Regions from separate parts of the Bradyrhizobium sp. CIR48 genome, predicted to be linked through region 3. Evidence: riboswitches for the same ligand, from Rfam matches in the RefSeq annotation. Region 3 holds a riboswitch; each other region holds the start of a gene.
The links. A riboswitch is a leader RNA that binds a small molecule or an ion and turns the genes downstream of it on or off. The one in region 3 is predicted to bind cobalamin.
Positions count from the first base shown of each region.

Region 1 (7,217 bases), on a different contig from region 3:
CGGAGACATCGGGGCAATTTCGGGTGACCCATTCGGGGAGCATGCTGCCTCGCTTACGGCCTGCGCTTGAGAATGTAGCTGTCCATGATCCAGCCATGCCGCTCGCGCGCTTCCTGCCGCGCCGCAACGATGCGCGGGCCAACCTCGGCGAGCACGCCGGACATGACGATCTGATCGGGCATGCCGAGATAGGCGCCCCAATAGATTTGAATCCCGGCTGGATCAAGCGACTGGAATGCCGTGCCGCCGTCGAGCATCACCACCACGGTATCCACACCCGCCGGCCAGCCGCCTTCGCGCAAACGCCGCCCCGTCGTGACCAGAAAGGGCTCGCCGATGTCGTTGAGCGGCAGCGCATGCGCCGCGCACAGCGTCTGGATCGAGGTGATGCCGGGCACGACCTCGATGTCAGGCAGGGGATTGAGCCGCCGCGCAATGCGCAGCGAGGAGTCATAGAGGGAAGGATCGCCCCAGATCAGCAGCGCAACCTTGCCCTCGCCTTCGAGATGGTTCGCAATCGCTTTCGACCAAGTCGCGGCAACCTCATCGTGCCAATCGTCCACGCCCTTGCGGTAGTCAGCTTCAGCGACGTCGCGTACGGGAAGGTCGAACTCAGCGATGGCTGTGTTATCGCTGGTGAGCACATCCGCGCAGATCGTCCGCCTGAGATCGGCGAGATCGGACTTCGCCGTTCCCTTGCGCGGGATCAGGACGAGATCGGCGGCGTTGATCGCTTGAACAGCGGCGCGCGTCAGCTGGTCGGGATCGCCGCAACCGATGCCTATCAAAGAGAGCGTGAGCATCGCGAAACGCGACGGGCGGCCCTGCTGGCCGCCCGTTCGCTTGTCTCTCAGGCCGCGTTATGCAGGCGCGGGGTGACGAGACCGGGCGCGGTGACGCCGCGCAGCGACTTCGCCAGTGCCAGCACCGCGAGATCGGCGAGTGGCTCGATCACGATGACCAGCGCATAGGACGCCGCGAACGTCGCGATGTTGGCGAGGTTGCTCATCGCAAAGCCCGAGCCATAGAGCGCCCAGAACGCCACCCAGGCGATCACGCCGGCCTGGTAGGTCGTCGAGAGCGCCAATGCCTGCCGATACTTCAAATCGACATAGGCGGCGTTCCGCGAGATGATCCGTGCGGCGATCGCCTGGATCGCGAACAGCGGCACCAGCAGCGTCGTGACGTTCATGCCGTATTGCGGGATGTCGACCGGCTCGAAGAATACGCCCTGGAGCAGCAGGCCAAATGCGAGGCCGAAAGCCGCGGGCGCTGCGCCGAACAGCAGGAACAGTGTCGAGCCGAGAATGAAGTGCACCTCGGAGACGCCGACCGGGAAGTGCGGCAGGATCTCGAAGAAGATGAACACAAGGACTGTGGTGGCGAGCGTCCGCGCTGCGAACGACGTGATGCCCTGCTCACGCACGGTCTCCACCGCGAGCTTCAGCGCAACGCCGCCTGCGGCGATGCCGGTTGCGTAACTCAACACGAGCTTGGCGCCCGTCACGACCCCGGGTTCGATATGCATGGCTCAATTCCTTCCTGCCGTCACACCCGACGGCCTTGGCCTCAAAACGTGCAGGGCCGGTCTCCTGGCTCGCGGTTCCCCCGGATTTCCGGCCTTCCCGGACCTTGCGGCCCAGTGGCTGATCGGAGTCCCTCACCGCTTACAGTCGCGGGGGCGGCTGGGGTTTTGGGCGCCGCAACTGGGTCCGCCCACCCCCATTCCCGATTATGCTCCGGCGCTTTGCGCCGCGTCGAGCACCATGCCTCTCTTGTGTGCCCCTTTCGCTGAGCCTGCGTCAAGGGGCGAACGGCGGCCAAGGCTGTCATGACGGATAATCCCCCGCCAGCGCCCCAAACAGGATCACGGCGGCCGTCGAGGCGGCGCCGCCGCGCGCAAGCTGCTCGGCAAGCTCGGCGATGGTGGTGCGGACCAGCCGTTCGTCCGGGCGGCCGAGAGATTCGGCGAACAGCGCGGGGGTATCCGCAGCGAGGCCGTGCGCGATCAACTTTGCCACAAGCGCGGGGAAGGTGCGCCGACCCATATAGACCACGGTCGTCGCCTCAGGATCGGCCAGGGCCGCCCAATTCAGATTCGGCGGCAACTCGCCGGTGACATCAGCGCCGGTGACGAATTGCACCCGGCGCGAGGTGTGGCGCCGGGTCAGGGGGATGCCGGCTTGCGCCGCGGCAACGCAGGCCGATGTGACGCCCGGGACGATCTCGTAGCCGATGCCGGCCTCACGCAGCGTCTCCAGCTCCTCCTCGAGCCGGCCGAAAATGCCGGCATCGCCCGACTTGAGCCGAACCACGCGCGCACCTGTTGCGGCATAGTCGATCAGCAGGCGGTTGACGTGGTGCTGCTTGGTCGAGGGACGCCCTGCCCGTTTCCCCACCGCGACGAGATTGGCGCCGGGCCGGGCGAGATCAAGGATCGCGCCGGAGGCGAGATCGTCATAGAGCACGACGTCGGCCTCGCGCAGCCGCGCGGCGCCCTTGAGCGTGAGAAGCTCGGGGTCGCCGGGGCCGGCGGAGATGAAGGAGACGAATCCGCTCACCGGTCCTCCGCGATCAGATGAAAGAACGTGCCGGTGGCGTGGCCGCGCTGCGAGCCGGTCTCGGCAATGACCGCGCCGGTTGCATCGTGCACGACTGCCAGCGGCGTATCAGGCTGGGCAAGAATGGTCGAATAGTGGAACTCATGGCCGCGCAGACGTGCACTGGGGCGATGTCCCGGCATCGGCGCGGCCAGCGTCGCGAGACGATAACCGAGATGCATGCGACGTTTGGCAAAGCTGGTCTCGAGGCCAAGCAGGCCTGTCATCTCATGGCGAACACCGTCCGCATCGGTCAAAGCGGTTCCCAGCACCATATAGCCTCCGCATTCGCCGTGCACCGGTCGCGTTTCGGCGAAGGCGCGCAGGCCGCTGCGAAAACGCGTATTGGCCGCGATCTTGCCGGCATGCAGCTCGGGATAACCGCCGGGCAGCCAGCACACATCGGCGCTCGCGTCGGGCGCTTCATCGGAGAGCGGCGAGAATGTCGAGATCTCCGCGCCCGCCCCGCGCCAGGCTTCCAGCATGTGCGGATAGACGAAAGAGAACGCCGCATCGCGCGCGAGCGCGATGCGCTGGCCCGGCGGCGTCACGTTCAGCCCATTCGCGGCGGGTTGTGGTGTCCAGGACGCAGCCGATCGCAGCACCGCATCGAGATCGACATGCTCGGCAACGAAGCGCGCGGCCTCGTCGATCAGCTTGCCGATCTCGGCCTGCTCCTCGGCCTGCACCAGGCCGAGATGCCGCTTCGGCAGGCTGATCTCGGCATGGCGCGGCAGCGCGCCGAACACGGCAATGCCGGCGTCGCTGAGCGCACGCCGCACGAGGTCTTCGTGGCGCGGGCTGGCAACGCGGTTGAGCACGACGCCGGCGAGCCGTACGCCGGGGCGATAATCACGAAGACCCGCGGCGATCGCCGCCGCGGTCTGCGCTTGTCCGGAAGGATCGATCACCAGCACCACCGGCCAGCCCAGCATCTCCGCAATGTCGGCGGTGGCACCGGTGCCGGAAACACCGCGCGCGGCGACGCCGTCGAACAGGCCCATCGATCCCTCGGCAAGCACGACATCGGCGTCCGCGCCGCGGCTGACGAGATGCGAGATCGCCCCGCGATCCATCGCCCAGCTATCGACGTTGACGGAAGCGCGCCCCGTGGCGGCGGCGTGGAAGGCGGGATCGATGTAATCGGGACCGCTCTTGAAGCACTGCACGTTCAAGCCGCGATGGCGCCAGGCGCGCGCGAGCGCCAGCGTCAGCGTGGTCTTGCCGACGCCGGAGGCCGGTGCGGAGATGACGAGGCCTGCCGCCATCACGAGCCCTCCGGAAAACGCGGCTCGGCGCCGACCGGCCGATAGCGGCGATCGTAATCGGCGGCGTAAAGGCGGCTCTCGTCGAAATCCGCAGCGCCGAGCGTCTTGCCGACCAGAATGATCGCGGTGCGCTCCATCTCGGTGCCGACGGCAGCATCGAGCGTAGCCAGCGTGGCGCGGATGATGCGCTGATCCGGCCAGCTCGCGCGCCAGACGATCGCGACCGGACACTCCGCGCCGTAATGCGGCGCGAGCTCGGCGACGACCTTGTCGAGCAGATGGATCGACAGATGAATCGCGAGCACTGCACCGGTCGCGGCGAAGGCTGCCAACTTCTCGCGCTCGGGCATCGCGCTGGCGCGGCCCGGCGTGCGCGTCAGCACAACTGTCTGGGCAAGGCCCGGCAGCGTCAGCTCGACCTCGAGCGCTGCCGCTGCGGCGGAGAAGGACGGCACACCAGGCGTCACAGTGAACGGAATGCCAAATGCGCGCAGGCGGCGGAGCTGCTCGCCCATCGCCGACCAGATCGAGAGATCGCCCGAATGCAGGCGAGCAACGTCCTTGCCCGCCGCATGCGCGGCGGCGATCTCGGCGATGATCTCGTCGAGCGACAGCGGCGCGGTATTGACGATGCGCGCGCCGGGCGGGCAATGCGCCAGCACGCCCTCGGGGACCAGCGAGCCGGCATAGAGGCAGACCGGACAGGCCGCGATCAGGTCGCGCCCCCGCAACGTCAGCAGATCGGGAGCGCCCGGCCCCGCGCCAATGAAATGCACCGTCATGCGCCGTCTCCTTCCGCGATCGCGGCCGTCGCCGTGCGATCCTGCGAGACAACGCGTGTCGAAATCAGCCGTGCACGAGGCCCGGCCGCAGCGAGAGCTGCTGCTTCGGCGACCGATCCGGTGCCGAACTTCTCCGTCACGAGATTGGACTGGGTCGGCGTGGCGATACCGGCCAACATGTCGGCTGGAACAGCCTTGATCGGCACACCGCACTCACGCGCGAGCTCCTGCAGCGGCTCCGCATCAGCCTTGTCGCTAACGGTTGCAATCGCCATAAGACCTTCGGGATCACCCGCCGCCAGCAGTGCTTCGCGCAGCGAAGCGAGACTGACATCTCTCCTGAACCCAAACCCGGCCACCTTCATCGGACCGTACTCCACTGCACCACCGGCCGTGCCGTCTCCCAGGAGCGGTAGCGGCCGAGCGGGCCAGCATAAGCGATGTCGACCCGCATCAGCTCGCCGCCGTAGCGCTGGTGCAGATCGCCGAGCAACGCTTCCGTCTCCAATGTGACTGAATGTGCAACCAGCCGCGTGCCCGGCGCAAGCCGCGACCAGATCTCGTCGAACATCGCGCTATCGAGGCCGCCGCCGATGAAGACCGCATCCGGTGCTTCCAGGGCAGCAACAGCCTCGGGCGCCCTCCCTTTGACGACGGTGATCCGGTGCGAAAGTCCAAACGCCGCTGCATTGCTGCGGATGTTTGCGGTGCGTTCCTCGCGCGCCTCGATCGCAGTCGCCGTCCCGCCGCACAGCGCCCACTCGACCGAGATCGACCCCGAGCCGGCGCCGATATCCCACAGTCGCTCGCCCGGACGCGGCGCCAGCGCCGACAGCGCCAGCGCGCGCACCGGCCGCTTGGTGATCTGGCCGTCATGGATGAACAGATCGTCTGACAGGCCCGAGCTGCGGGGCATGCCTTGCGTGCCCCTAGCCAGCAGCGCTACCGCAACCAGATTTCCAGCGATATCATCAGCAAAGAGATCGACGCGATGCTGATCAATGTATTCCCGTGGGCCGCCAAGTGCCACGAGGGTCCACAAGAGTGAAGCGCCCCATCCGCGTTCGGTCAACCATTTCGCGAGATCGTCGACCGCCGCTGCGTCGCGTACCAGGCAGATGATGCGTGCATCCCGCGCCAGATGCGGCACGAGACGCTCGAACGGCGCGGCATGAAGCCCGATGCAGGTCACGGACTCCAAACGCCAGCCCAGACGCGCTGCCGCGAGCGAGAAGGTCGACGGTGCCGGATGCGCGATCCACTCGTCCCCTCCGAGCTTCTCGGCAAGACCTGCACCGGCGCCATGCCAGAACGGATCACCGGAGGCGAGCACCGCCGTCGGCCTGCCGCGGCTGCTCAGAACGATATCGGCGTCGAACGGCACCGGCCACGGACGGCCGCGGCTGCCGACGCCGGCAAGCGCGAGATGCCGTTCACCACCGAAGACGGTTTCGGCCTCATTGAGCGCCTTTCGGCTTGCTTCGGACAGCCCGGCAAGGCCATCTTCGCCAATACCAATGATGGTCAGCCAGGGATCAGCCAAGGGATCAGCCATGACGCGCGCCCTCATTCTGGGCGGAACTGCCGATGCGAGCTTGCTCGCCGCGGCGATCGCGCGAGCAGGCATCGAGGCCGTCTACTCCTATGGCGGTCGCACCCGCGCGCCTGCGGATCAGCCGCTGCCGACCCGCATCGGCGGCTTCGGCGGCGTTAGCGGACTGGCCGATTACATCCGCCGCGAAGGCATCACGCACGTGATCGACGCGACCCATCCTTTCGCCGCGGAGATGAGCCGCAATGCGGTCGAGGCATGCGCGCAGACGAGCACGCCGCTGATCGCCCTCGAACGCGCGCCTTGGACCAGAATGCCCGACGACATCTGGATTGAAATCGCCAATGTCGATGCCGCGGTCGCCGCGCTGCCCGAGGCGCCCGCAAAAGTGTTCCTCGCCATCGGCCGCCAGCATATCGCGCCGTTCGCGAGTAAACCGCAGCACACCTATACGCTGCGGTTCGTCGATCCGCCGGAGGCGCCGCTGCCCTTCGCCGCCGATGTGATCGTGTCGCGCGGGCCGTTCACATTCGACAGTGAGCTTGATCTGATGCGTACGCGTGGCATCGGCTGGATCGTCGCCCGCAATTCCGGCGGCGATGGCGCGCGCGCCAAGATCGACGCGGCGCGCATGCTCGGCCTGCCCGTGATCATGATCTCGCGGCCGGAGCGGCCCGCGCGCCGACGGGTTGAGAGCGTGACCGAGGTGATGCAGTGGCTCGGTCATTCTACCCGCCTCGGCGCATAAACCCAGCGGCCGACGCGGCGCGTCTGCGAATTGCAGACGATCACCAGCGTCCGCATGTCGGCCATCTCGGGCCGGGCTTCGTTCAGCGTGACAGTCTCGATCCTCTCGTCAGAAGCGCTGATCGCGCGTGCAAAAATCGCGAGGCGCTCGCCGCAGCCGGCGTCCTTCAGCAGCGCAAGCGCGCGGCCGAATCCTTCGGGCCGGCTTGCCGAGCGCGGATTGTACATCGCAATCGAAAAATCGGCTTCGGCGGCGAGCCGCAGCCGC
Region 1 covers NZ_JACIHG010000006.1:184,559-191,775, reverse strand. The annotation lists gene cobT (nicotinate-nucleotide--dimethylbenzimidazole phosphoribosyltransferase) at 1-43, opposite strand, end outside; gene cobF (precorrin-6A synthase (deacetylating)) at 54-803, opposite strand; gene GGD66_RS20005 (energy-coupling factor ABC transporter permease) at 851-1,528, opposite strand; cobalamin riboswitch at 1,565-1,784, opposite strand; gene cobA (uroporphyrinogen-III C-methyltransferase) at 1,830-2,561, opposite strand; gene GGD66_RS19995 (cobyrinate a,c-diamide synthase) at 2,558-3,868, opposite strand; gene cobM (precorrin-4 C(11)-methyltransferase) at 3,868-4,650, opposite strand; gene GGD66_RS19985 (cobalamin biosynthesis protein) at 4,647-5,015, opposite strand; gene cbiE (precorrin-6y C5,15-methyltransferase (decarboxylating) subunit CbiE) at 5,012-6,193, opposite strand; gene GGD66_RS19975 (cobalt-precorrin-6A reductase) at 6,204-6,950, shown strand; gene cobJ (precorrin-3B C(17)-methyltransferase) at 6,926-7,217, opposite strand, start outside.
Region 1: another riboswitch for cobalamin. It lies ahead of GGD66_RS20005 (energy-coupling factor ABC transporter permease); the one in region 3 lies ahead of GGD66_RS05050 (TonB-dependent receptor domain-containing protein).

Region 2 (7,872 bases), on a different contig from region 3:
CGCGCGGAGAGCATGCAGATGTCGACTGCTGGACACCAGCAGAGTGCATCGCACCACGGATTTTTCGGCGCAAACCGTCACGTCCGTTGCAGTGCAATCGCAACGTCAAAGATCATCTGTCTAATTTGCAGGCGATCGGACGCGAGGTTTGTATCCTATGAGCTATGCACGGCAGGCGGCACAGCCTTTCTTTATTGTACGGTCAGTAAGCGAGGATATCGTCTCGCAAGCAGCGCCGCGATCCGGTGGGACGAGCTCGTTAGAAACCATCGAGATTCGAACGTCCTGCGTTGAAAGTCGCGATCGCGGGCCAGATATTGCCTGAACCCGCCAGTCATGTTCGGATCGACCATCGCCTGCCATGCCCTTCTTCCGGCTCAACGACGACCATATGAACCCCGATGATCTCGGGGATTTCGATCCTGAAACCGTGCCGCGCGCCGTTGCCGCTTTCGGGGGCCAGATGGTCACCAAGGGCATGGAGCTGGCCATGCACGAGCATCGCAAGGACGAGCTCGTCCTGACCATGCGCGGCCTCGTCAGGCTGGAGGCCGGACACGGCGTCTGGATCGTCCCGCCGCGCTGTGCGGTGTGGATTCCCGGGCATGTTCCGCACAGCGTCAGCGTCGCCGGCGACGTCGAGATGCATTGCCTGTTCGTCGAACCGGAGGCGGTGCCGGCGCTGCCGCGGCAATGCTGCGCGCTGACGATCTCGCCCTTGCTCGAGCGTTTGCTGGTGCATGCCACCCACATGCCGGTGATGTACGATCTCGACGGCGCCGACGGCAGGATCGCCGCGGTGTGCGCTTCAGCGCCTCGACCAGGGCGCATCGGTCCAGGCGGTGGCGCTGGATCTCGGCTATGAGGGAGCCAGCGCCTTCGTCACCATGTTCCGCAAGGCGCTGGGCAAGCCGCCGGCGCGATATCTGGCCGAACGCCGCATCGGCGCACACTGACCGGAATTCGCAATCGATTGTCCCGTTCGCGGAATGCGGTCTGAGGGACCATTTCGTATCCAGGCTCCGAAGCGCCCGGCGGGCGCATTAAGGAGCCGACCGACATGGATTCACTCAGCAAGGGCGCCGTCGCCGACGTCCTCCTTCGTCTTCACCAGGAAGCGGAGGTCGCCGACGGACAACTGATGCAAACCTTCGCGAACGAAGCGAAGAGCCGAGATGAGATCATCAGCAAGACCATCGCCGCCGAGAGCCGTGATCTGAACGAAGTCTATCGTGGACTTGCGGACAATTTCCTGAGCGTCTCTCCGCGGTTCGGACGCTTCCTCTACATGTGCGTCCGTGCCACCAAGGCACAGCGCATCGTCGAGTTCGGCTCCTCGATGGGGATTTCCGCGATCTACATGGCGGCGGGCCTGCGCGACATCGGTGGCGGCCGTCTGATCGGGACCGATCTCGAACCCGGCAAGATCGAGCGGGCGCAAGCGAACCTTGCCGCCGCGGGGCTCGCCGACCTCGTCGAGTTCAGGCACGGCGATGCGCGCCAAACGCTCAGCTCCGGCCTCGGCGGCGAGGTCGACATGGTGATGCTCGATGGCGCTTTCACTCTCTATCTTCCCATTCTCAGGCTGCTGGAGCCGCACCTGAAGCGCGGCGCGCTCATCGTCGGCGAGAACGCGCTCGAGGAAGCTTCGGGCTATATCGACTACGTGCGCGATCCCGAGAACGGCTACCTCTCACTATCGCTGCCGTTCGAGCCGGGACGTGGCAACGAATTCACGATCAAAGCCAGATGATCGGCACGGCGGTGAACCCTGTGATGGAGCCAAACTTGAACGAGCCCGCTCACGAGCCACAAACGTCCGAGCCATCGCGGGCACCGCAGGGACGGCTCACGCGGATGTTGCTGCGATGGCTGATGCGTCCTGCACACGTTGCCGGCGTCAGGACGCTCTCGCCGCATTTCCGGCTCGTCGAGCTCGAAGGCGAAGCGCTGGAGAACGTCGCCTGGACGGCCGGCGACAAGATCCAGGTCGCGATGGGCTCGGGCCTGAGCGCGCGCACCTATACGCCGATGTCGTGGGACGCCGGCAACGGCAGAACGCGGCTGCTCGCCTTTGCACATGGCGATGGCCCCGGCAGCCGCTGGGCCAGCGGCTTGCGCGCGGGCAACGCCTGCCAGTTCTTTGGTCCACGCCGCTCGTTCGACCTCGCGGACCTCGGAGCGCCCATCGTTCTGTTCGGCGATGAAACCTCGTTCGGCCTTGCGGCCGCGTTGCGCGACAGCCTGCAGGCTGGCGGCACGCTCCATGTGTTCGAGGCCACCGATGTCGCGGAGTCGAGACTGGTGCTGGATTCCATCGGCCTCGGCCAGGCCAGATTAATCGCACGCAGCGCCGATGACACCCATCTTGCAACCGCCGAATCCGAGCTGCTGCGTCTTGCCGCAAACGGCGCACAGTTTGTCCTGACCGGCAAGGCACCCTCGATCCAGCGCGTCGGCCGCACCCTGAAGGCCGCCGGCGTCGCATCATCGCGGATCAGGGCGAAAGCCTATTGGGCACCGGGCAAGACCGGTTTGGATTAGAGAGGAACCGATGGAACGGCCGGCTGTCGGTCAGGACCCACGGGTCGGTCGGGGCCGCAGACGCCGCCAGCCAATCGCGAGCCCGGTGACGGAGAACACCAGTCCCAACGCACAGAGTCCGACGATGATGGTATCGCGCAGACGCGGGTGCGCCAGCAGAAAGGGAAAATCGAGGCTGTGGAGCGCGCTGTAGAGCCAGCGATAGGCCCGCCGCGATGAATCCAGTCTTTGCAGCACACTGCCGTCGGCACCGTCGATATCGAACCAGAGGTCGCCGCAGCGCGAACGGTAGACGGGCGCACCGGCAATAGCCGATTGCGCGGGGTAGTCGTCGTTGACAGCAAGAACGGACGCGGCGCCGCAGCCGGCAGCAAGGTGCGCCACGAGACTCTGGATCTCATGCACGTCCAGAAATTCCGTTGGTCCGTCGCGGGACGCGTCCCCTGCCTTGATCAAGACCTGATGGTCAAGGCTCATCCGATCGCGGCGATAGACGTTGCCGTTGAAGGCAAACCATTCGATCTCCCGAGCCGAGGGCGATATCGGCTGCCGATCGAGCAATGAGGCAGCCGCCCAATCAGGCGGCGCGTTCATCACGCCGGATTCGGCCAAGGTCAATTGTCCGCGCGAGAACAGCCGGCCGTGATCCATCGAGAGCCAGCCGCTGAGACTCCATGTCAGCACGAACGTTGTTGCCGCGAGGCCAATGACGTGGTGCAACGCGTGCCAGCCACGATAGGGCGAGGACATCCGGCGCCCTCGCAGCTTCACCCGCGCGATCCCGAGCACCGCACCAAGTATCGCCGCGATCAAGGCCAGCAATGACAGCGTCCAGACGACGCGATCCCACAGCGACCAGTCGCTTCTCAGGACCGTCGGATAAATCCAGTGCAGCACACTGCCGGCCCAATTCCAGCCTCGCTCGCGCCGCGTCGTATCCAGGACGATCTCGCCGGTGGGCGAGGAGACGTAGACTTCCGTCCCGGCAGCATCGCCTAGCGCCACACGAAACAGCGGCCGGTGGCGATCGAAGCCGTTCGGAACGCTCCACTGATCATAGTCCGAACGGGCAACGACCGCGGTCCGCACGGCATCGAGCCCGCGATTGCGCGCGTGCTCCCGCGCGATGGCAAGCGCGGCATCGGCAATTGCGACCGACGCATCCGCTCCGTCGGAGGCGCGGACCGCGCGCACGCGCGATGATCCCGACACAATGTAGACCGCAGCATCGCTCCGCTGGATCAGCCGGACGCGCACGGCGTCCGCGACCCCGCTCACAGCGACCGCCGCCGCAACCGGGATCCTCGCCGCTTCGCGATCCACCGGCGCAAGGCCGGCAAACCGTTCCGCTTCCGTCAGCGACGGAAACGGCACGAAGTGCATCACGATCCCCGTTGCGAACCACATCGCGAACAGCAGGCAGAACGCGATCCCGAGCCAGCGATGCGTAAGGACGATCGCGCCCATCATGCGTTCATGATCCTACCATTTGAACGCGGCCGAGAGCTCGTAGGTCCTGGGCGCGCCGAGCAGGATCTGGTCGGGATAGAACGGATCGCCCCAGATCGCATAGCGCTTATCGGTGATGTTGCGGACGCGGAAGGTCAGGCGGGCCTGGTCGACCGCGTTGAACACCGTCTTGGGAATGTCGACGAAGGCGTAGACGTCGGCGACGGTATACGCCTTCATCGTCACGACATTGGCATCGGTGTTGTAGCGGTCGCCGACATGACGGCCGGTGATGCCAAGCTCCACCGGCCAGGGCGTGAAGAAGCGCCAGGACGCACCGGCATTGGCGACGACGCGCGGCACGTTCGGCGGCGTGTTGCCGGAGAACGAGCCGCCGGCGAAATTGTAGTCGGCATAGCGGGCATCGACATAGGCGATGTTGCCCCACAGACGCAGCGGATCGATCGGACGAACCGAAGCGGCAAGCTCGACGCCCTTGGACTCCTGCCGCCCGGCGATGTTGAGCGCCATGCCGCCGGCCGCTGCATAAACGTTCTTGCGCACGATGTCGTAGGCCGAGAACGACCACTCCGCCCTGTTGTCCCAGAACAGGTGCTTGACGCCGGTCTCATAGGTACGCGCGGTCGTCAGGTCGAGCGGCTGGGTCGGCAACAGCAGGAAGCTGGTGTTCGCGGAGACGTCGGCGCCGGTGGCGTACTGACTGAAGAAGGTCAGGCCGGGCACGGCCTCCCAGGTGTAACCGATGCGGCCCGTCACCGGCGCCCAGTCTTTCGTGAACGGAAAGCCGGCTCTCACAAGCCCGGCGGAATCGGTCGAATTGCGGTCGAGCCCGATATGCTCGACGCGCAGGCCGCCGATCAGCGCGAAGGTCCGCGTCAGCTTCAGCCGGTCCTCGAACGACAGCGCCTCGTTGTTGATGCGCGCGGTCTGCTGCTGCGTCGTGAGCGAGCCGTAAAAGCCGCGGTTGGGATCGACCAGCGAGACATAATCGTTCGGGAAGTTTGCCGCGCCCGGCCTGACGAAGTCGAGATAGCTCGATGACAACGTCGTGACCAGCCGATTGTCGAAACCCGCGATATCAGCGTCCCAGATCAAATCGGTGATGTTGCCGACGAGGCGCTGGCTGTGCGCGACATAGAAGCGCTCGCGATACACCTGGTTGTTGGTGGAATCGAACGCCTCGATCTCGTTGTTGAACCAGGTGCGCTCGGCGCCGTAGCCATAGGCTTGACTCTTCAGCGTCAGGTCCGGCGCCAGCTTCAGCTCGAAGCCGCCGCGCAGCCACACCTCCTGCGCGACATTGCGATTGTCGAGGACGTTGTAGTTGGTATTGAAGGTGCGGTCGTCGATCGTGACCGCGCCAAGATCAGTCCTGTTGAAGTAGTTGCCGGAGACGATCCCCGTCGTCGCGTGCGAGCCGCTGAAGGCGATCGGCACCAGCGGCGCGCCCCAATAGGCTTTCGAACGGTCCTCGCGATACTCGATCGCGCCCCAGATCTTGAGACTGTCGGAGATGCGGTAATTGAGCTGGCCCGACACGTCGAGCATCTTGGTATTGGTGTCGTCGGCAAAGCCGTTGAGCGCGGAACGGCTGATGTCGAAGCGATAGTCGAGGCCTTGGACGTTGGTGCTGCCGCCCGAGCCGTAATGCGCGCGGAACGAATTCAGCGAATCCCAGGAGAAATCAGCTTCGTTCCGGATCGGTCCCGTGTGCGGCTGCTTGGTCACAAAATTGATCGCGCCGCCGGCGGCGCCTTCACCCGAGATCAGCGAGGCCGGGCCCTTCAGGAATTCCACGGCTTCCAGATTGGCGGTGTCCATGATCCGCGAGGTCATGTTCTGCGGGCCGATCTTGATGCCGTTGTAGAGCGTGTTGATCTGGCTGTTGGTGAAGCCGCGCATGGAGAAGGCGGAAGGTTCGGCCGGATTATCGCCGGCGGTGACGCCGACCGCGCCCTGGGCCACGTCGGACACAGTGCGATAGCCCTGCTCGCGCATGGTCTCGGCGGAGATCACCTCGACGGTCGCGGGCGTCTGTCGCACCGTCAGGCCGAGCCGCGAAGCGCTTTCGGCCACGGCGTTGCTGTTGAGCGGCGTCGGGGGTGCTGTAGCCGGTACGACGGGCTTCGGCATCGCTGCCGCGGCCGCCGGCCTGCGCGCTGCTGCCCGGCGCGTGCTCTGCGCCTCCCGGCCGGCAGGCTTGGCCTGCTTGCGGGATTGGGCCGGCGATACTTCGACGGGCGGCAGGGGTTCCCGGGCCTGCTGCGCCAGCGCAGCGGGCAGATCGAGCGCGGCAAGGGATGTGAGCGCGGCGGATGCGAGCAGGAATTTTCGCGGTCGTACGATACGGAAGGAAGACACGGTTTTCGGACCTCGGTATGACGTCAGTGGCACGTCACAGCGAACGAGGTCTCACCTTTTGGCTCTTCAGCCGTCCGATGAAGCCGAATGTCTGTACTCCCCGACCGACATCTTCGCGTGTGACCACGGCTGACGGCAGGTCTCCTGGCTCGCGGGTCATCACCACTTCGTCGCCTTCCCGGGACCGAGGACCCAGTGGCTTCTGACGAAGGATTATCCGCTCACAGTTGCGGGGGCAGCCACGGCGTTGGGGACAATGTTCCCGCACCGTATTCCCTTTTCATCCCCTCTCGGGGAAACCGTCGCGAGCATCTAGGATTACCATCACAACAGAGTCAATGTGCCAGTTGCGGCGTTATGGCCACAACGACCAACTTCCTTGGAGATGAGCATGGAAGGCGAGACCTTCCTCTGGTTGATACGGCACGCGCCCGTCGCGGGCGTCACAGGCGCCATCCATGCCGCCGACGCGCCGGCCGATCTCAGCGATCGCGTGCAACTGGACGCTGTGCGACGGCGCCTGCCACCGGATGCCGCCGGCTATGCCAGCCCGTCGCGGCGCACGATCGAGACGGCACGCGCGCTGGGACTCGAACCGAAGCTGGTCAGTGAATTCCGCGAGCAGGATTTTGGTGACTGGACCGGCCATCGCCATGACCAACTCGAGGCGACCCGCGGTGAGGCCTATGCGCAGTTCTGGAGCGATCCGGCTGGCGGACGGCCGCCGGGCGGCGAAAGCTTTGCGGATCAGGTCGCGCGTGTCCGGCTGGGTCTGTCGCGGATCGCAGCCGGATCGGCCACGCTCGTCGTGCATTCCGGCACCATCCGCGCCGCGCTCTGCATCGCGCTGGATCTGACGCCGCAGGCCGCCTTGCGCTTCGTGGTCGATCCGCTGTCGCTGACCCGGATCGATCGCCTCGCGGCCGGCTGGCGCGTCGTCTCCGTCAATCGGCGGATCAGTTAGGTCTGTCAGGCACATTGGCCTGCGCGAACGTCGCCATGCCGTTGTGAAGGCTACAGGCGAGCCGCACCAGCGGCAGCGCGATGGCGGCGCCCGATCCCTCGCCGAGCCGGAGATCGAGGCTGATCAAGGGCTGCACGTTCAGCGCGCGCAGCACCAGCCGATGCCCCTGCTCCGCCGATTGATGCGACGGCAGCAGGAACGGCCGGCACGACGGATTGAGCCGCACTGCTGCGAGCGCCGCCACCGAGACGATGAAGCCATCGATCAATACGGGAATACGGCGCTGCGCCGCCGCAATGATCGCACCTGAGATCGCCGTGATCTCGAGGCCGCCGACGGCACACAGGATTTTTTCGGGCGAGGCGCTGCCAACGCCGTGACGCGCGATCGCCGCGTCGATCACGCGGGCCTTATGTGCGCGGCCGGCCGCATCGACGCCGGTGCCGCTGCCCGCGATCTCTTCGGCGCTGATGCCGAGCAGGCCTGCAGCAATCGCCGCCGACGTCGTCGTGTTGCCGATCCCCATCTCGCCG
Region 2 covers NZ_JACIHG010000006.1:192,245-200,116, reverse strand. The annotation lists gene GGD66_RS20045 (AraC family ligand binding domain-containing protein) at 392-865, shown strand; gene GGD66_RS41560 (hypothetical protein) at 843-956, shown strand; gene GGD66_RS20040 (O-methyltransferase) at 1,061-1,753, shown strand; gene GGD66_RS20035 (siderophore-interacting protein) at 1,876-2,544, shown strand; gene GGD66_RS20030 (PepSY domain-containing protein) at 2,575-4,014, opposite strand; gene GGD66_RS20025 (TonB-dependent siderophore receptor) at 4,027-6,375, opposite strand; cobalamin riboswitch at 6,492-6,694, opposite strand; gene GGD66_RS20020 (histidine phosphatase family protein) at 6,767-7,339, shown strand; gene cobT (nicotinate-nucleotide--dimethylbenzimidazole phosphoribosyltransferase) at 7,332-7,872, opposite strand, start outside.
Region 2: another riboswitch for cobalamin. It lies ahead of GGD66_RS20025 (TonB-dependent siderophore receptor); the one in region 3 lies ahead of GGD66_RS05050 (TonB-dependent receptor domain-containing protein).

Region 3 (7,872 bases):
AGCTTCCACTGCGCGATGGGGTGGCCACCCTCGGCGGCATACTGCAGCGCACTGAGCGAGGTCTCCTGAGGCACAGCCGCCGGCGCGACCTTACCGCGCGCGGTCACCGCGGTCCCCGGCAAGGTGGTCACGACCGGGATGGTCGCGTCCTTCGGGTTGACCGGAGCCCCGTCGAAGGCAAGCGCCGGGGCGGCCAGCGCACCGGCCCCCAACACAAACGCAACTATGGCACGCCTAGATGTCCGCATAGCACTGTTTCTCGTGCGCGCCGCCCGGATGGGTCACTGCCCCCCCGACCGCTGGTCCAACCTGTTGAGCATACTTCCAGAGCGCACCTGACGTGTGGTTAGTCGCGCGAGCGGTCCATTTGGTCTTGCGCTGGGCCAGCTCGGCGTCGCTCAATTTTACGTTAAGGGTACCGGCGACCGCGTCGATCTCGATGATGTCGCCGTCCTCGAGCAGCCCGATCGGGCCGCCAATGGCCGCTTCCGGCCCGACATGGCCGATGCAGAAGCCGCGGGTGGCGCCGGAGAAGCGGCCGTCGGTGATGAGCGCGATCTTGCCGCCCATGCCCTGGCCGGTCAGCGCCGCGGTGGTCTGGAGCATTTCCCGCATGCCGGGGCCGCCCTTCGGCCCCTCGTAGCGGATCACGATGACTTCGCCTTCGCGGTAGGTGCGCTTCTGGACCGCCTCGAAAGCATCCTCCTCACGGTCGAAGCACCTGGCCGGACCGGTAAACCTGAGGTTGGACATTCCCGCGACTTTCACGATCGCACCTTCTGGCGCCAAATTGCCCTTCAGACCGACCACACCGCCTGTCACGGTGATGGGCTTGTCTGCCGGGTGCACCACGTCCTGGTGCGGATTCCACTTCACGCTCTTGAGGTTTTCGGCGATCGTGCGGCCCGTGACGGTAAGGCAATCACCGTGCAGGAAGCCGTTGTCGAGCAGCGTCTTCATCAGAAGCGGTATGCCACCTACTTCAAACATGTCTTTGGCGACATAACGGCCGCCCGGCTTCAAATCCGCGACATATGGTGTCTTTTTGAAGATTTCGGCAACGTCGAACAAGTCGAACTTGATGCCGCACTCATGCGCGATCGCCGGCAGGTGCAGCGCAGCATTGGTCGAGCCGCCCGAGGCTGCGACCACGGCGGCCGCATTCTCCAGCGCCTTGCGGGTGACGATGTCGCGCGGCCGGATGTTTTCGGCGATCAGGTCCATCACCTTCTCGCCCGCGGTCATGCAGAAGGCGTCGCGGATTTCATAGGGTGCCGGAGCACCGGCCGAGTAAGGCAGTGCAAGGCCGATCGCCTCGGACACGGTCGCCATGGTGTTGGCGGTGAACTGCGCGCCGCAGGCACCCGCCGAGGGGCACGCCACGCGCTCGATCTCGTCGAGGTCCTCGTCCGACATGGCGCCGACCGAGTGCTTGCCGACGGCCTCGAACATGTCCTGCACGGTGACCTGCTGCCCGCGGAACGTGCCGGGCAGGATCGAGCCGCCATAGATGAAGATCGAGGGCACGTTGAGACGGACCATCGCCATCATCATGCCCGGCAGCGACTTGTCGCAGCCGGCGAGCCCGACCAGGGCGTCATAGGCATGGCCGCGGACGGTCAGCTCGACGGAGTCGGCGATGCATTCGCGCGACGGCAGCGAGGAGCGCATGCCGTCATGGCCCATGGCGATGCCGTCGGTCACGGTGATGGTGCAGAACTCGCGCGGGGTGCCGCCGGCCGACGCCACGCCCTTCTTCACCGCCTGCGCCTGGCGCATCAGGGCGATGTTGCAGGGAGCGGCCTCATTCCAGCACGAGGCGACGCCGACGAAAGGCTGGTGGATCTGCTGGGTGGTCAGACCCATGGCGTAGAAATAGGACCGATGCGGCGCGCGCGCAGGGCCTTCCGTCACGTGACGGCTCGGCAGCCTCTGCTTGTCAATCTTCGCGCTCATCGCAAACCAGTTTCCTCGGTCAACCCTTTCAGACCCGAAAAATCAGAGCCAAGATTTGAATCGACCTTGGGATTTCTCGTCGCCTTCGAAGACCGCCGCTGCCCTAGAACATTAGAGCGATTTTATTCATGTTTGGGTGTGGCCAAAAAGCGGCGGTGATGCGAACCACCAGTGATGACGGTTAAATCGGAACCGAGTGTTGCGTAGACAGCACAATCGTTACCGGGAAGACACGGGGTGGACTACTTCAATACCCTCGCGGTGAGGATGATTCACAACTTCAGATTTTGTATCGGCAACAACACTTCCCCATTTGCTCCACGAGGCGGTGACCGCGCGGGTGAGTCGGGGCGCGCCGCTCATCAAGGATTCCTCCCTCGTGTCCCGGACAAGCCGCAACGCCTCTTAGCGTTGCGGCGCAGAGCCGGGACCCAGAAAGCGACAGGGCGCTGCGCTGCGTCCGGGGCACCAGCGGAGTTATGACGCACGCTTTTCCACGCCGTCATTGCGAGCGAAGCGAAGCAATCCAGAGTCTTTTCGCGGAGGGATTCTGGATTGCTTCGTCGCAAGCGCTCCTCACAATGACGGAGCAGGAGGCACCATCGCGATGCTCCAATGCATATCCCAGCTGCAGTGCCGTAGGGTGGGCAAAGGCGCATCGCGCCGTGCCCACGATCTCTGTCCATAAGCAACAAGGCGTGGGCACGCTGCGCTTTACCCACCCTACGAGATCGAGATTGTGGCACGCAGCTCAGCTTGCAGACACGCCTTGGCGGCCTCGCGGCTTGAATCGCCCGAGCTTTGCTTTGTCGCTTCACCCTCTAAAGCCAAGAGGGCGCAGGGAAGGCCGGGTGCCGGCTCGCACCCGCGGTCTGCTGCGCAATAGGCACGCGCAGAAAGAACCGCACAGCAGCATACAGGTGTGGCCGATCACTCGGCCTTCCCTGCGCGATGGTTGGACGGCTTATGCCGTGATCTCCCGGGAGCCGACCATTCCTTCTGGCCTCCCTCGCCGTTCGAATTGACGATGCCGTCCACCCGGTTGGGCTCGCGCGCATCTTCGAACAGCTTGACCGTAGCAACGACGGCCAGGACCACACGGTTTTGCCGTACGCGCGTTCGCTGGTCACCACATTATCTCCCGGCCTTGTCGACGTTGCCGAAAGAATGTGGCGAGACGAACTGAACAGCGCCGCTCATCCGCACGAAGCCTCGGGCTCACAGGGACAACCCACCCTGCCCGCACCTCTCGTGCCGACGCTGCCGCGTCCACCGCAAGCCCGGCTCGCGACAGTGACGACCACATAGTCGCCCCTCTTGGGTGAGCCGGGATGGACGACACATACGCCGAAACAGAATTTCGGTAAAGCGGAATATTTTTAGCGACGTAGATTGACAGAGGGCGAAACAGGCACGATCGCGTAGCCCGGATGGAGCGCCACGTAATCCGGGACGGTGCTAGATGCCGGGCGAGCGGCCCCGGATTGCGCTTTGCTCCATCCGGGCTACGGCCACGATCGGCCGCTCAGGCCGACATCGCTCGGTTGCGCCCAGCCGGATCGCCCAGACGGACGATCTCACAGATGGCGACGAGGCCGGCGAGCCAGACGGCGCTAGTCAGTCCAATGCGCGTCACGATCGCGGCGGTGAAGGCGCCCTCGCCGCCGAGGAACGGCGTCGCGGCGAGCAGCGCGAGCTCGTAAATCCCATAGGCGGCGACGAGCGTGATCGCCAGCGTCAGCGGCGTGCGGCCCTGCGGCAGCAGGCCGAGCACCGTCGACGAGGCCGCGGTCGCCAGAAGCGCAGCCGCGCCGATCAGGAAGCCCCAGGCAATCGTGTTGGCGTCAACGGGATAATGCAGCACGCCGAAACCGATGGTCTGGTTGACGAGCCAGGCGCCGGTGACGACGAGCAGCGCCGGACGCTGCGGCAACATCGCCGCGGCAATGACGGCGAGGGCCGCGAACGGCGTGGCGCAGGCGAACGCAAAACTTGCGAGCGCGCATGACGCCGTCAGCAGCGCAAAGCAGAATATCGGCGCAAGGCGCGGCGCGACCGGGTGAAGCCGGAAGCGATCGCCACCAGACGGCAGGATGCTGAGAGCCATGGTTTAATCTCCTTCTTTCGAATTCTAGTCCATTTAGGGGCGCGTGACGAAAATCAGAACGTTGCGCCGGCCTTGAGCAGATAGGTGCGGCCGGGCAGCGGATAGGCGCTGAAGCGGCCGTCCGTGAAGGTGCTCGCGATGGCGTAGTCGTAGTAGAGCGCATTCAGCACATTGTTGACGCTGACGGACCAGAAGTAGCGCTCAACCTGGCCGCTGAGCTTGAGATCGATCGTGCCGTTGGCGGGAATCGGCTTCTGGGTGCCCGCCTGGTCGTTGTCCATGCGTCGCTCGCTCCAGAAGCGCGCGGTGGCATCGAGCACCACGTAATTCTGCCAGATGTTCCAGGTGACGCCCGCACTCGCCGTGTAGCGCGACACCAGCGGCACGTCGTTGCCAGCCCAGATGCCTTCGCGGAAGACCGCGCTGGTATAGGCCACGCCGGAGCGCAGCAGCAGGGCGTCGTTGACGCGATAGGACAGGCTGGTCTCCGAGCCGTAGCGGCGGGTCGGATCGAGATTGGTGTTGTAGAACAGGACCGGATTGAAATGGACCTCGTTAGTGAGATCCATCAGGTAGAGACTGCTCTGCAGCTGCAATCCGCCTCCCTTGATGCGAACACCGCCCTCGATATCCCGAGAGGTCTGGGTCTTGAGCTGGAACGTTTGCGGGATCGCAGCGAAGGTCAAGGGATCGAAGGAAGGCCCTGAGGACAGGCGCTCGTCGACATCAGGCGTGCGGAACGCGCGCCCAACGCGACCGAACAGCGAGACCTGGTCGTTGAGGCGATGCTCGGCGCCGAGATGCAGCGCATATTGGGTCTCGTTGCTCGTCAGCGGCAGCGCGCCGATGTCGGCGTTGAAGGGAGCTGCCGGGTCGAAATTGTCGCGTGCCGCAAGTCTGACGTTCTGCACCCGCGCGCCGTAGGAGATGTCGGTCGTGGGCGCGATTCCCAATGTGTGCTGGAAATAGCCCGCAACCGACTGCTGCCTGAGGTCGTAATTGTGCCATGGGGAGAGCCCCTGCCCCGCGCCGCGGTTCTGCTCAAAGCTCGCATCGTAATAGTCGATGCCGGTCAGGAGCTGCGACGGCATGCCGAGCAGCAGGCTCTTCACGCTGAGCCGCGGTGTGATCGACCAATTCGTCAGATGGGAACCGACATAGGTCGACGTGAAGAACGCCGGACCCGGCGTCGGGGTGGAAAAGAAAGCACTCTGCTGCTTCTTGTCGCGCACGCCGCCGTCGACAATGAGATCGACGCCGTTGACCAGGGTCTTGGTGAAGCCCGCGGTCGCACCAAAACCCTGCTGGTTGGCGTAGTTGAACGGCGTGCTGGTCCCTCGCCGGTTGGCCCTGAGCTCGTCGAGGCCGATGGAGGGATCGACGGTGCGGCCGCCCGGCAGTCGCAGCTCCTGATTGTCGCCGGTGACGGTAAGAAAAGCACTCAGGCCCGGCGTCGTGTAGTTGAGATTGCCGACGCCGTTCTGCTGCGAATAGCGATTGTTGTCGCGGTAGCCATCGGTCCTGACCGTATTGCCGTAGAACGAGGTCGACCACGGACCGGAATTGAGCGAGGTCGAGACATTGCCGAGCCTGGTGTTGAACGAGCCGAAGCCGGCCTCGATGCGCGCGGTCACGGGCGGTCCGCCGACGCCATTTTTGGTAACGATGTTGATCACACCGCCGACCGCGTTGTCGCCGTAGAGCACCGCGCCGGAATTTCCCCGCGTGACCTCGATGCGTTCGATCGAATTGAGCGGGATGGTGGAGAGGTCCACCTGCGCCATGTCGACGTCGTTCAACCGTCGTCCGTTGACCAGCACCAGCGTGTTGGCGGTGGCAAAGGCGCCGAAGCCACGCAGGTCCACGCTGGTCTTGGCGCCGATCTGGCCGCCATAGAGCGTCGTGATCTGGGCCCCCGGCGTCTGCATCGCGATGATCTCGGCAAGCGTCTGCGATGGCGAATGCGCGATATCCGCGGCCATGATGACGGTCGTGGCAGCCCCGACGATGCCGCCGCCGCCGGCGGCAGCCTCACCGCCGGAGCCCGATGAGCCGGCGCCATTGCCTGCCGGCGCGACATTCGTCCTCGCCCGCTGCCGAGTCGCCTCGCCGTCACCGGTCGCCCTGGCGCGCGTGCGGTTGTAATCGTCGGGCTGCGTCACTTCGATCGGCGGCAATTGCTCGGCAAGCGCGTGCTGGGCGAAGGCGGAGGACAGATCGATCGACTGGAGGGAAACGGATGCGAGCAGGCCGGCGGCAAGGCGCCTGGCGGCAGAGACGAGACGGGACACAATTGTAACCTCGGTATGACGTCAGTGGCACGTCACAGCGAACGAGGTTTCACGGCAGAGCGATGGATTGCTCCGGTGAAGCTAATGTCTGTACTCCCCGACCGACATCTTCGCGTGTGACCACGGCTGACGGCAGGTCTCCTGGCTCGCGGGTCGTGACCTTGCGTCGCCTTCCCAGGACCGAGTTTCCCAGTGGCATGAGACGAAGATTCACCGCTTACAGTTGCGGGGGCAGCCGTGGCGTTGAGACAGATCCCTGCGTTGGGACAATCCCGCACCACATTCCCTTTTGATCTCCCTGAGGAGAACCGTCGCCGATCATTTACGAGCCGTTGGCCCCGGGAGTCAATCGACCGGTGGACGCCGGGCGCTCAGGTCCGCCCTCGCACACGTTGCGCCTGGGCCCAGGCGACAGCGACGTCGCGCGGCGGAACATCGACGCGCTTGATCGGGGTCAATTCGCCGGAGGCCGAGACGATCGCGGTCTCCTCGCGACGACAGCGCGTGCAGACAAAGCGGACCTCGTGCGGGGACGCCGACCAGCTCGACCGCTTCACATTGGCCGCCATCGGCCAGGCATCACAATGCGAGCACGACACCAGAAATCGACCGGGATCGAGCATACCCATTTCCATCGGACTCCGCGTCCTGCCCACCTGCTTCAATGATTAACCCAAGTGAATCGTTCCGGTGCCCCAGCACCGCCGCTGGGTGCGCCGGAGAAAGCGGTAGCCTCAGCGCGCGCCCTTGAGGGTGCAGGAGGTGGTGCAGGTGACCGTGGTGCCGCGATCGCACGATTTGCACGCACTGACGCACTGGTTCATGTCGCGGGGATTGTAGCTGTAGTTCCGCATCGGGCAGGTCGGCGTCGAGCCGGTGATATCCTGCTCCTGGTCGCAGGCCGCCGTCATGAGCGCGACTATGATCACGGCAACGAGGCGCATGTGATTGCCCTGTCAAGCATGGCAAATGACACTCGCGAGGTGCGCTGCAATGCAGCGAACCCCGGCCTTTCCACCACGAGCGATCGCTCGCGACGTCAAGGATGCGCGCCAAACCTTAAGAACGGATTGCAGCCGGCGTCAGGCCGCAGCCTTGGTCGCGATCGCCTGCCGCATGTCCACCGCCAGCTGACGGTACTGTTCCGAGAGTTTCAGATAGAACTCGCGCTTGGTGCTGTCGGTGGCGAGCTTGGCGATCAGCTCGCATTCGGCGGTGAGCGTCTCGAACCGTTCCAGCCTGTCCTGAAGTTCCGTCATCGGCGTGTCCCCGTCAAACGCCTCAAGGACATCCAACCTAAGCCCGGGAAATAGGTCACGGCGAACATCGTTATCAAGTAGAAACGTTTTTTCCGGACAGGGCGGGCCGGCCCAACAAAAACGGCTATTTCTGCTCCAGCCGCCAGGCGCCGTCCCACCCCTCTTCCGGCGGCTTGGCCTCGAATTGCGCGATGCGGCCGAGCATCGTGCGCGAGGGGCCGTCGCCGGGGACGGCTTCGAGCGCGGCGTTGAAGGCGGC
Region 3 covers NZ_JACIHG010000001.1:1,024,818-1,032,689, forward strand. The annotation lists gene GGD66_RS05035 (tetratricopeptide repeat protein) at 1-248, opposite strand, end outside; gene ilvD (dihydroxy-acid dehydratase) at 235-1,956, opposite strand; gene GGD66_RS05045 (hypothetical protein) at 3,482-4,063, opposite strand; gene GGD66_RS05050 (TonB-dependent receptor domain-containing protein) at 4,117-6,354, opposite strand; cobalamin riboswitch at 6,468-6,682, opposite strand; gene GGD66_RS05055 (hypothetical protein) at 6,726-6,989, opposite strand; gene GGD66_RS05060 (hypothetical protein) at 7,089-7,298, opposite strand; gene GGD66_RS05065 (hypothetical protein) at 7,437-7,613, opposite strand; gene GGD66_RS05070 (adenylate/guanylate cyclase domain-containing protein) at 7,738-7,872, opposite strand, start outside.

Region 4 (7,872 bases), on a different contig from region 3:
TCCTGTGGGCCTGACTAATCACCAAACGCGGCCAAAGACAAAGCCGAAATCAGGCGGGTAGGGGCTTGCGCTTGGGACTTGCTTTGCGCAACAGGGGCGGGACAGGAGGCGTGTGTGGGCTTTGCGGGCGCGATGGTGGTGGCGATGGCGGTGGATGCCCTCCTGGGCTGGCCGTCGTGGCTGTTCGCGCGGATCGGTCATCCCGTGACCTGGTTGGGTCGGCTGATCGGTGCCATCGACATCACCTGGAACCGCTCGTCCGATCCGCCGGCATTTCGCCGCGCGGCTGGTGTCGCTGGCGCGCTTCTGGTGATTGCGCTCTCCGTCGCATTCGGCTGGAGGCTTCAGGCCTTGCTTTCCTCGGGTTGGATCCAGATCGTGCTGATCGGCATCCTGGCCTGGCCCTTGGTCGCTTCGCGCTCGCTACATGACCACGTCGCCGCCGTCGCGAATCCTCTGATGGCCGGTGACATCACCGCCGCGCGCGAGGCAGTCTCGCGCATCGTCGGCCGTGATCCCGCAGCGCTCGATGAAGCCGGGATCGCGCGCGCGGCGATCGAGAGCCTTGCGGAGAATGCCTCCGACGGCATCGTGGCGCCGGTGTTTTGGGGCGCGCTGCTCGGGCTGCCGGGCATCATCGGCTACAAGGCGATCAACACACTGGACTCCATGATCGGCCATCGCAGTGAACGGCACGAGGCCTTCGGCTGGGCGGCGGCGCGCATCGACGATGTCGCCAATTTCATTCCGGCGCGGCTGACCGGATGTCTGTTCGTGCTGCTGGCACCGCGGCGATCGGAGGCGCTGTCATGCATGACGCGCGATGCACGCCGTCACCGCTCGCCCAATGCCGGCTGGCCGGAAGCGGCCATGGCCGGCGCGCTCGGCGTCCGGCTCAGCGGCCCTCGCATTTATCACGGCAGCGCGACCGACGAGCCCTGGCTCAACGAAGGCGCACGCGATCCGCGCGCCGCTGATATCGCCGAGGCACTGACGGTCTACCGCCGCGCCATGGTGCTGCTCGCTGGCACCCTTGCGATCCTGGCCTTCGCGTGAAAGAACGGGGCATGCGCGAGCACGGTGGAAATCTGGATCTGGCACAGCAGCATTTTGGCGGGCGCGCGGAAGACTGGATTGACCTGTCGACAGGAATCAACCGGCTGCCTTACCCCGTGGCCGAGATCGATCCGCGCTATTGGAACGCACTGCCTTCGCGATCCGACCTCAACGCCCTGCATCAGGCGGCGCAGCAGGCCTATCGCACCAGCGCACCGATCGTTGCGATGGGCGGCGCGCAGGCTGCCATTCAATTGCTGCCGCAACTGGTGCCGACCGGCCGCGCGCGCATTCTCGCGCCGACCTATAACGAGTACGCAGGGGTTCTGTCGGCCGCAGGCTGGGATGTCCAGGAGGCCAGCGAGCTCGACGCGCTGGCAGGCGCGGATCTCGCCATCGTCGTCAATCCCAACAATCCCGGCGGTCAGCATCATGCACCGAAGGATCTGCTCGCACTGCTGCCGCGCGTCGGCCGCCTCGTCGTCGACGAGAGCTTTGTCGACGCCGTTCCGCTGCTGTCACTTGCATCGGAAGCCGGTCGGCCGGGACTGCTGATCCTGCGCTCGTTCGGAAAGTTCTATGGTCTTGCCGGCCTGCGGCTCGGCTTCGCGATCGGCAATGCCGCCGACATAGGCAAGCTTGCGTCGATGTCGGGTCCATGGCCGGTTTCGGGAGCGGCGATCGCGATCGGCTGTCGCGCGTTGCGTGACGACGCCTGGGCCGAGGCCACGTCAGCGCGACTCGCCCGGGACTGTGTTCGCCTCGATGCCATCGCGCACGCGCAAGGCTGGATGCTGCTTGGGGGGACGCCGCTGTTCCGTCTCTACGAGACGCCCGGCGCGCTCGCCGCGCAAGAGAGATTGGCACGAAGCCAGATCTGGTCGCGCGTCTTTGCACAAAGGCCGACATGGCTGCGCCTCGGGCTTCCGGGCAGCGAAGCCGAATGGACGCGGCTTGCCGAGGTGCTAGCGCGCTAGCGCGAGCAGTCCTTCCACGTCGAGATGCTTTTCGATGTGATCGGCCAGCGCATCGAGCGCGCTTTCGACCCTGGCTTGATAGGGCTCGCCACCTGCGGGAATGTCGAGCCTGGCCAGATAGGCCTTGCGGAAATCATCCGACGTGAACAGGCCGTGCAGATAGCTGCCCTGCACGCGGCCATCGCGCGAGATCGCGCCTTCTGGCTCGCCGTTCAGCTTCGCAAACGGGCGCGCGCGGTCCGGCCCGTCAGTGCGGCCGATGTGGATTTCGTACGCCTGGATTGGCTGGTCCGTGTCGGCATGCACGGCCGCGACACGCGTCAGCGTCTTCTGCGGACTCATCACCGTGTCCACGTCCAGCAGCCCGAGGCCCGGCGTGTCGCCTGCAGTGCCTTCGATGCCGTCAGGATCGGCGACGCTGCGTCCGAGCATCTGATAGCCGCCGCAGAGACCGAGCACATGGCCGCCCCTGCGGTGATGCGCGAGCAGATCGATGTCCCAGCCTTGCGCGCGCAGGAAGGCGAGATCGCCGCGGGTGGATTTCGAGCCAGGGATGATGACGAGGCGGACATCGCCCGGGATCGGCTCGCCCGGGCGCACCATCACGAGGTCGACGCCCGGCTCGAGCTTGAGCGGATCGAGATCGTCGAAGTTGGCGATCCGCGACAGCGCCAGGCAGGCGATCTTGCACTGGCCCGGCTTGCGCGCGTCGCTGAGGCCGAGCGCGTCCTCGGCCGGCAGCTCGCCGGCGCGCGCGAACCAGGGCAGCACGCCGAAGCCGAGCCAGGCCGTTCTTTGTTCGATCAGCCTGTAGCCGTCGTCGAACAGCGAGGGATCGCCGCGGAACTTGTTGATCACAAAACCCTGGATCATCGCGGCATCGTCGGGGTCGATCACCGTCTTGATCCCGACCAGCTGGGCGATGACGCCGCCGCGGTCGATGTCGCCGACCAGCACGACCGGCACGCCCGCCTTGCGCGCAAAGCCCATATTGGCGATGTCGGCCTTGCGCAAATTGACCTCGGCCGGACTGCCGGCGCCTTCCACCAGCACCAGATCGGCCCGCGCCTTCAGCCGCTCAAAGCTCTCCAGCACCGCGCCCATCAGTGAGGGCTTCATCGCGGCATAGTCGCGGGCACGCGCGGTCGCGATGCGCTTTCCGTGGACGATCACCTGCGCGCCGATGTCGGTCTCGGGCTTGAGCAGCACGGGGTTCATGTCGGTGTGCGGTTCGACGCCAGCGGCGAGGGCCTGCAACGCTTGTGCGCGGCCGATCTCGCCGCCATCAACGGTGACGGCGGCATTGTTCGACATGTTCTGCGGCTTGAACGGGAGCACGCGCAGGCCGCGCCGCGTGAGGGCGCGCGCGAGACCGGCGACGATGAGCGACTTGCCCACGTCCGAGCCGGCCCCCTGGATCATCAGCGCGCGTGCCATCGAATCAGAACTCGACGCCGGCCTGTGCCTTGATGCCGGAGCGGAAGGGATGTTTCACCAGCGTCATCTCGGTGACGAGATCGGCGATCTCGATCAGCTCGTCCTTGGCGTTGCGGCCGGTGAGGACGACATGCGTCATCGGCGGCTTCGAGGTGGTCAGAAACGCGACGATCTCGGCGATGTCGAGATAGTCGTAGCGCAGCGCGATGTTGATCTCGTCGAGCACGACCATGCGCAGGCTCTCATCGAGGATCAGCTCCTTGGCCTTCTCCCAGCCGGCGCGCGCGGCGGCGATGTCGCGGGCGCGGTCCTGCGTCTCCCACGTAAAACCTTCGCCCATGGCGTGGAACTGGCAGAGGTCGCCGAAATGGCCGGTGAGCAGGCGCCGCTCGCCGGTATCCCAGGCGCCCTTGATGAATTGCACGACCGCGCAGGGAAAGCCGTGCGCGACGCAGCGGACGATCATGCCGAAGGCCGACGAGGACTTGCCCTTGCCGGCCCCGGTGTGGACGATGATGAGGCCCTTTTCGCCGCTCTTGGTCGCCATGATCTTGTCGCGGGCGGCCTTCTTCTTCGCCATTTTCGTGGCGTGGCGGGCGTCGGTTTCTTCGGCCGTTTTTGTATCCGGTTCAGGCGTCATCGGGTCCCGGTCCTTCGGCTTGACAAGTGGCGGCCACCGGCAAATGGTGGCCCGGCGTTGGTTCCTGTCCTATGACAGGCGAAGAGGGAATGCGATAGGGTCCGAATCGGCAAGATTTGGGTCCAAAATGCAGCCGCCCCCGCGACCGTGACCGGAGAGATGTCCGAAGCCACTGATTCCCTCAGGGAATCGGGAAGGCGGGGATCGAAGGGGAAAACCCTGCTCCGCAAGCCGGGAGACCTGCCAGCGCGGACGAGTTTTGGACCGGCGGACGGGGTGTTCCGCGACGGGGAAAACGGGCCTCCAAAAGAGCGGTCCGTGTGCCTCATCGCCTCCCGCTGTTATCTGGAAGAGGCGATGACCGTCACACTTCACGTCTGCATCACCTGCCGTGCCGGCGAGACGCCTGGCGAGGGCGAGGCGACGCCCGGCAAGCGCCTGCATGGGGCGATCCTCGACGCGGGCGTGCCCGAGGGTGTCAATGTGGTTCCCGTCGAATGCCTGTCGGCATGCAACCAGGGTTGCTCGGTCGCGCTGAGCGCGCCCGGCCGGTGGTCTTACGTCTATGGCCGCCTCTCGGATGCAAATGCGCAGGATGTGGTCGCGGGCGCCGCGGCCTATGCGGCCGCGCCTGACGGCCTTGTGCCCTGGCGCAGCCGGCCGGAAATATTCCGCAAGCAGTCGCTTGCCCGCATTCCCCCCATTGCCGTCGTGCCGGAGGCCGCCGAATGAACTCGCTCGCAAAAGTCCCGGTTACGGTGGTCACGGGTTTTCTCGGCTCGGGCAAGACGACGCTGATCCAGCATCTGCTCAGCAATGCCGGCGGCAAGAAGCTCGCGGTGCTCGTCAACGAGTTCGGCAGTGAGGGCGTCGACGGCGAGATCTTGAAATCCTGCGCCGACGCCAATTGCCCGGAGGAGAACATCGTCGAGCTCGCCAATGGCTGCATCTGCTGCACCGTTGCTGACGATTTCATTCCGACCATGGAAAAACTACTGGCGCGGCCCGTGCGGCCCGATCACATCCTGATCGAGACCTCGGGCCTGGCGCTGCCCAAGCCGCTGCTTAAGGCATTCGACTGGCCGGAGATCCGTTCGCGCATCACCGTCGACGGCGTGATCGCGCTCGCGGATGCCGAGGCTGTCGCCGCTGGCCGCTTTGCGCCGGATCCTGACGCCGTCGAAGCGCAGCGCGCGGCGGACGAGAATTTGGACCACGAGACGCCGCTGTCGGAGGTGTTCGAGGATCAGATCGCCTGCGCCGACATCGTGCTGCTGACCAAGGCCGACCTCGCTGGCGCGGCGGGACTTGAAGCGGCCAAGGCTGCCATCACCGCCGAGATGCCGCGCCGCGTGCCGATGCTCCCCGTGACCGACGGTGCGATCGATGCGCGCGTCATCCTCGGTCTTGGCGCTGCCGCCGAGAACGATCTCGCCGCGCGTCCCTCGCATCATGACGGCGAGGAAGAGCACGAGCACGATGATTTCGCCTCGGTCGTGGTCGACCTTCCGGAAGTCGCCGACGTCGATGCGCTGGTCGCATCCGTCCAGAAGCTGGCGCGCGAGCAGAACGTGCTGCGCGCTAAGGGCTACATCGCGGTCGCGGGCAAGCCGATGCGGCTGCTGCTGCAGGCGGTCGGCGAGCGCGTGCGCCACCAGTTCGACAAGCCCTGGGGCGCAGGTCACAGGCGGTCGAAGCTCGTCGTGATCGGCGAGCACGGCGATATCGACGAGGCCGCCATCAAGGCAGGACTAGGTATCTGATGCACGTCGTCTTCCGCGAGAGCCGCGGTCTGGAGGAGACCGCGACGCCAAGGGATATCGGCCAGGACCCGGCCGATCTCGTGGTGCTCTCGTATTCGGATTCCGATCTTGCGGCGTTCGCAGCCGGCTGGCGGCGTGGCCGCGAGAGCCTGCCGTCGCTGCGGCTCGCCAATCTCGCGGAGCTGCGTCATCCGCTGTCAGTGGACACCTATATCGAGCGCACGCTGTCTCAGGCGCGTGGCATTCTGGTTCGTCTGATTGGTGGTGAGTCCTACTGGCCGTATGGTCTGGCTGTGCTCCAGCAGCTCGCCAAGGACCGTGGCATTGTGCTGGCCGTGCTGCCGGCCGACGGCCGCGACGACCCGCGGCTCGATGCATACTCGACCCTGCCGGTCTCGACGCTGCGCCGGCTCAAGGTGCTCTGCGACACCGGCGGACCGGTCGCCGCGCAAGCCGCGATCGCACAGCTCGCGCTGGCCTCGGGACTCTATGCCGGGCCTGTTATCGGCGAGACGACCGTGCCCGAGATGGGGTTCTACGATCCCGCCCGCGGCGTCATTGCTGCACCGGCGCACGGCGAGGGCAAGCCGCGTGTGCTGGTAACGTTTTATCGCTCATATCTCACCGCTGCGGACACGGACCCGGTCGATGCCCTGATCGCAGCGCTGCGCGGGCGCGGCTTTGAAGCCTGCGGCGTGTTCGTGACCTCGCTGAAGGCCGCGGGCGTCGCGGATTGGTTGCGGGCGCATCTTGCGCAAAATCCTCCCGCCGCGATCGTCAACGCGACGGCGTTCTCCGCGGCTGGCGACGACGGCACGACGCCGTTCGATGCCGCATCGTGCCCGGTGTTCCAGGTCGCGCTCTCCACGGCCCGGCGCGAGGATTGGGCGGAGTCGCTGCGCGGCCTGTCGCCCGGCGATCTCGCGATGCATGTGGTGCTGCCCGAGGTCGACGGCCGTCTGTTCGCGGGCGTGGTGAGCTTCAAGTCGGCAGCCGGGCGCGATCCCGATCTGCAGTTCGCACACCTGGCGCATCGCGCCGATGAGGCGCGCGTGACAGCCGCCGCCGCGCGCGTCGCGGCCTGGCGGAGCCTTGCGGTGAAGCCGGTTGCCGAGAAGCGGCTGGCGCTCGTGCTCTCGAACTATCCGGGCCGGCCGCACCAGATCGCGCATGCGGTCGGGCTCGATGCGCTGGCCTCGGTCGAGGCGTTGGTGTCCGATCTCGCTGAGGCCGGCTTCGATGTTGCGCCGGTCCATGCGCTCGGCGAGGCGCTGCTGAGGCAGCAGCTCACCTGGGGCATCGCCGATTATCGCGCGGCGATTTCGCGCCTGCCGCAAGTTTTGCAGGATGATCTTGCGCAAGCCTGGGGCGCGCCGGAGAGTGATCCGAGCTGCCGCGACGGCGCGTTTCATTTCGCCGCGATCCAATGCGGCCGATCGATCATCGCGGTTCAACCGGAACGCGGCGATGCGACCACGCGCGATACCGATTATCACGATCTCGCCCGCACGCCGCGTCACGCCTATGTCGCGTTCTATCTCTGGCTTCGGCAGCAGGCCTGTGACGCCGTCGTGCACATGGGCGCACATGGCACGCTGGAATGGCTGCCCGGGAAATCCGTGGCGCTGTCGTCCGCGTGCTGGCCGGAAGCCCTGATCGGCGATCTTCCAATCATCTATCCCTTCATCGTCAACGATCCCGGCGAGGCCGCGCAGGCCAAGCGGCGCTTGGGGGCCGTCACCATTGGCCATCTGCCGCCGCCGCTCACCGCATCCGCCGTGCCCGAAGGCTTGCGCCGGCTCGAACAGCTCCTCGACGAATATTCGACCGCCGATGGTCTCGATCCCGCGCGCCGTCAGCGATTGATCGCAGCGATCCGTGATGAGGCGCGCGTGGCGGGCCTCGAGGACGATCTCGGTTTGGATGCCTCGGCCGCGCCCGCCGAAGCCATTCCGCGGATCGATCGCTTCGTCTGCGATCTCAAGGAAAGCCAGTTCGG
Region 4 covers NZ_JACIHG010000006.1:172,476-180,347, forward strand. The annotation lists gene cbiB (adenosylcobinamide-phosphate synthase CbiB) at 115-1,056, shown strand; gene cobD (threonine-phosphate decarboxylase CobD) at 1,068-2,033, shown strand; gene GGD66_RS19930 (cobyric acid synthase) at 2,022-3,470, opposite strand; gene cobO (cob(I)yrinic acid a,c-diamide adenosyltransferase) at 3,475-4,110, opposite strand; cobalamin riboswitch at 4,152-4,373, shown strand; gene GGD66_RS19940 (DUF1636 domain-containing protein) at 4,468-4,842, shown strand; gene cobW (cobalamin biosynthesis protein CobW) at 4,839-5,873, shown strand; gene cobN (cobaltochelatase subunit CobN) at 5,873-7,872, shown strand, end outside.
Region 4: another riboswitch for cobalamin. It lies ahead of GGD66_RS19940 (DUF1636 domain-containing protein); the one in region 3 lies ahead of GGD66_RS05050 (TonB-dependent receptor domain-containing protein).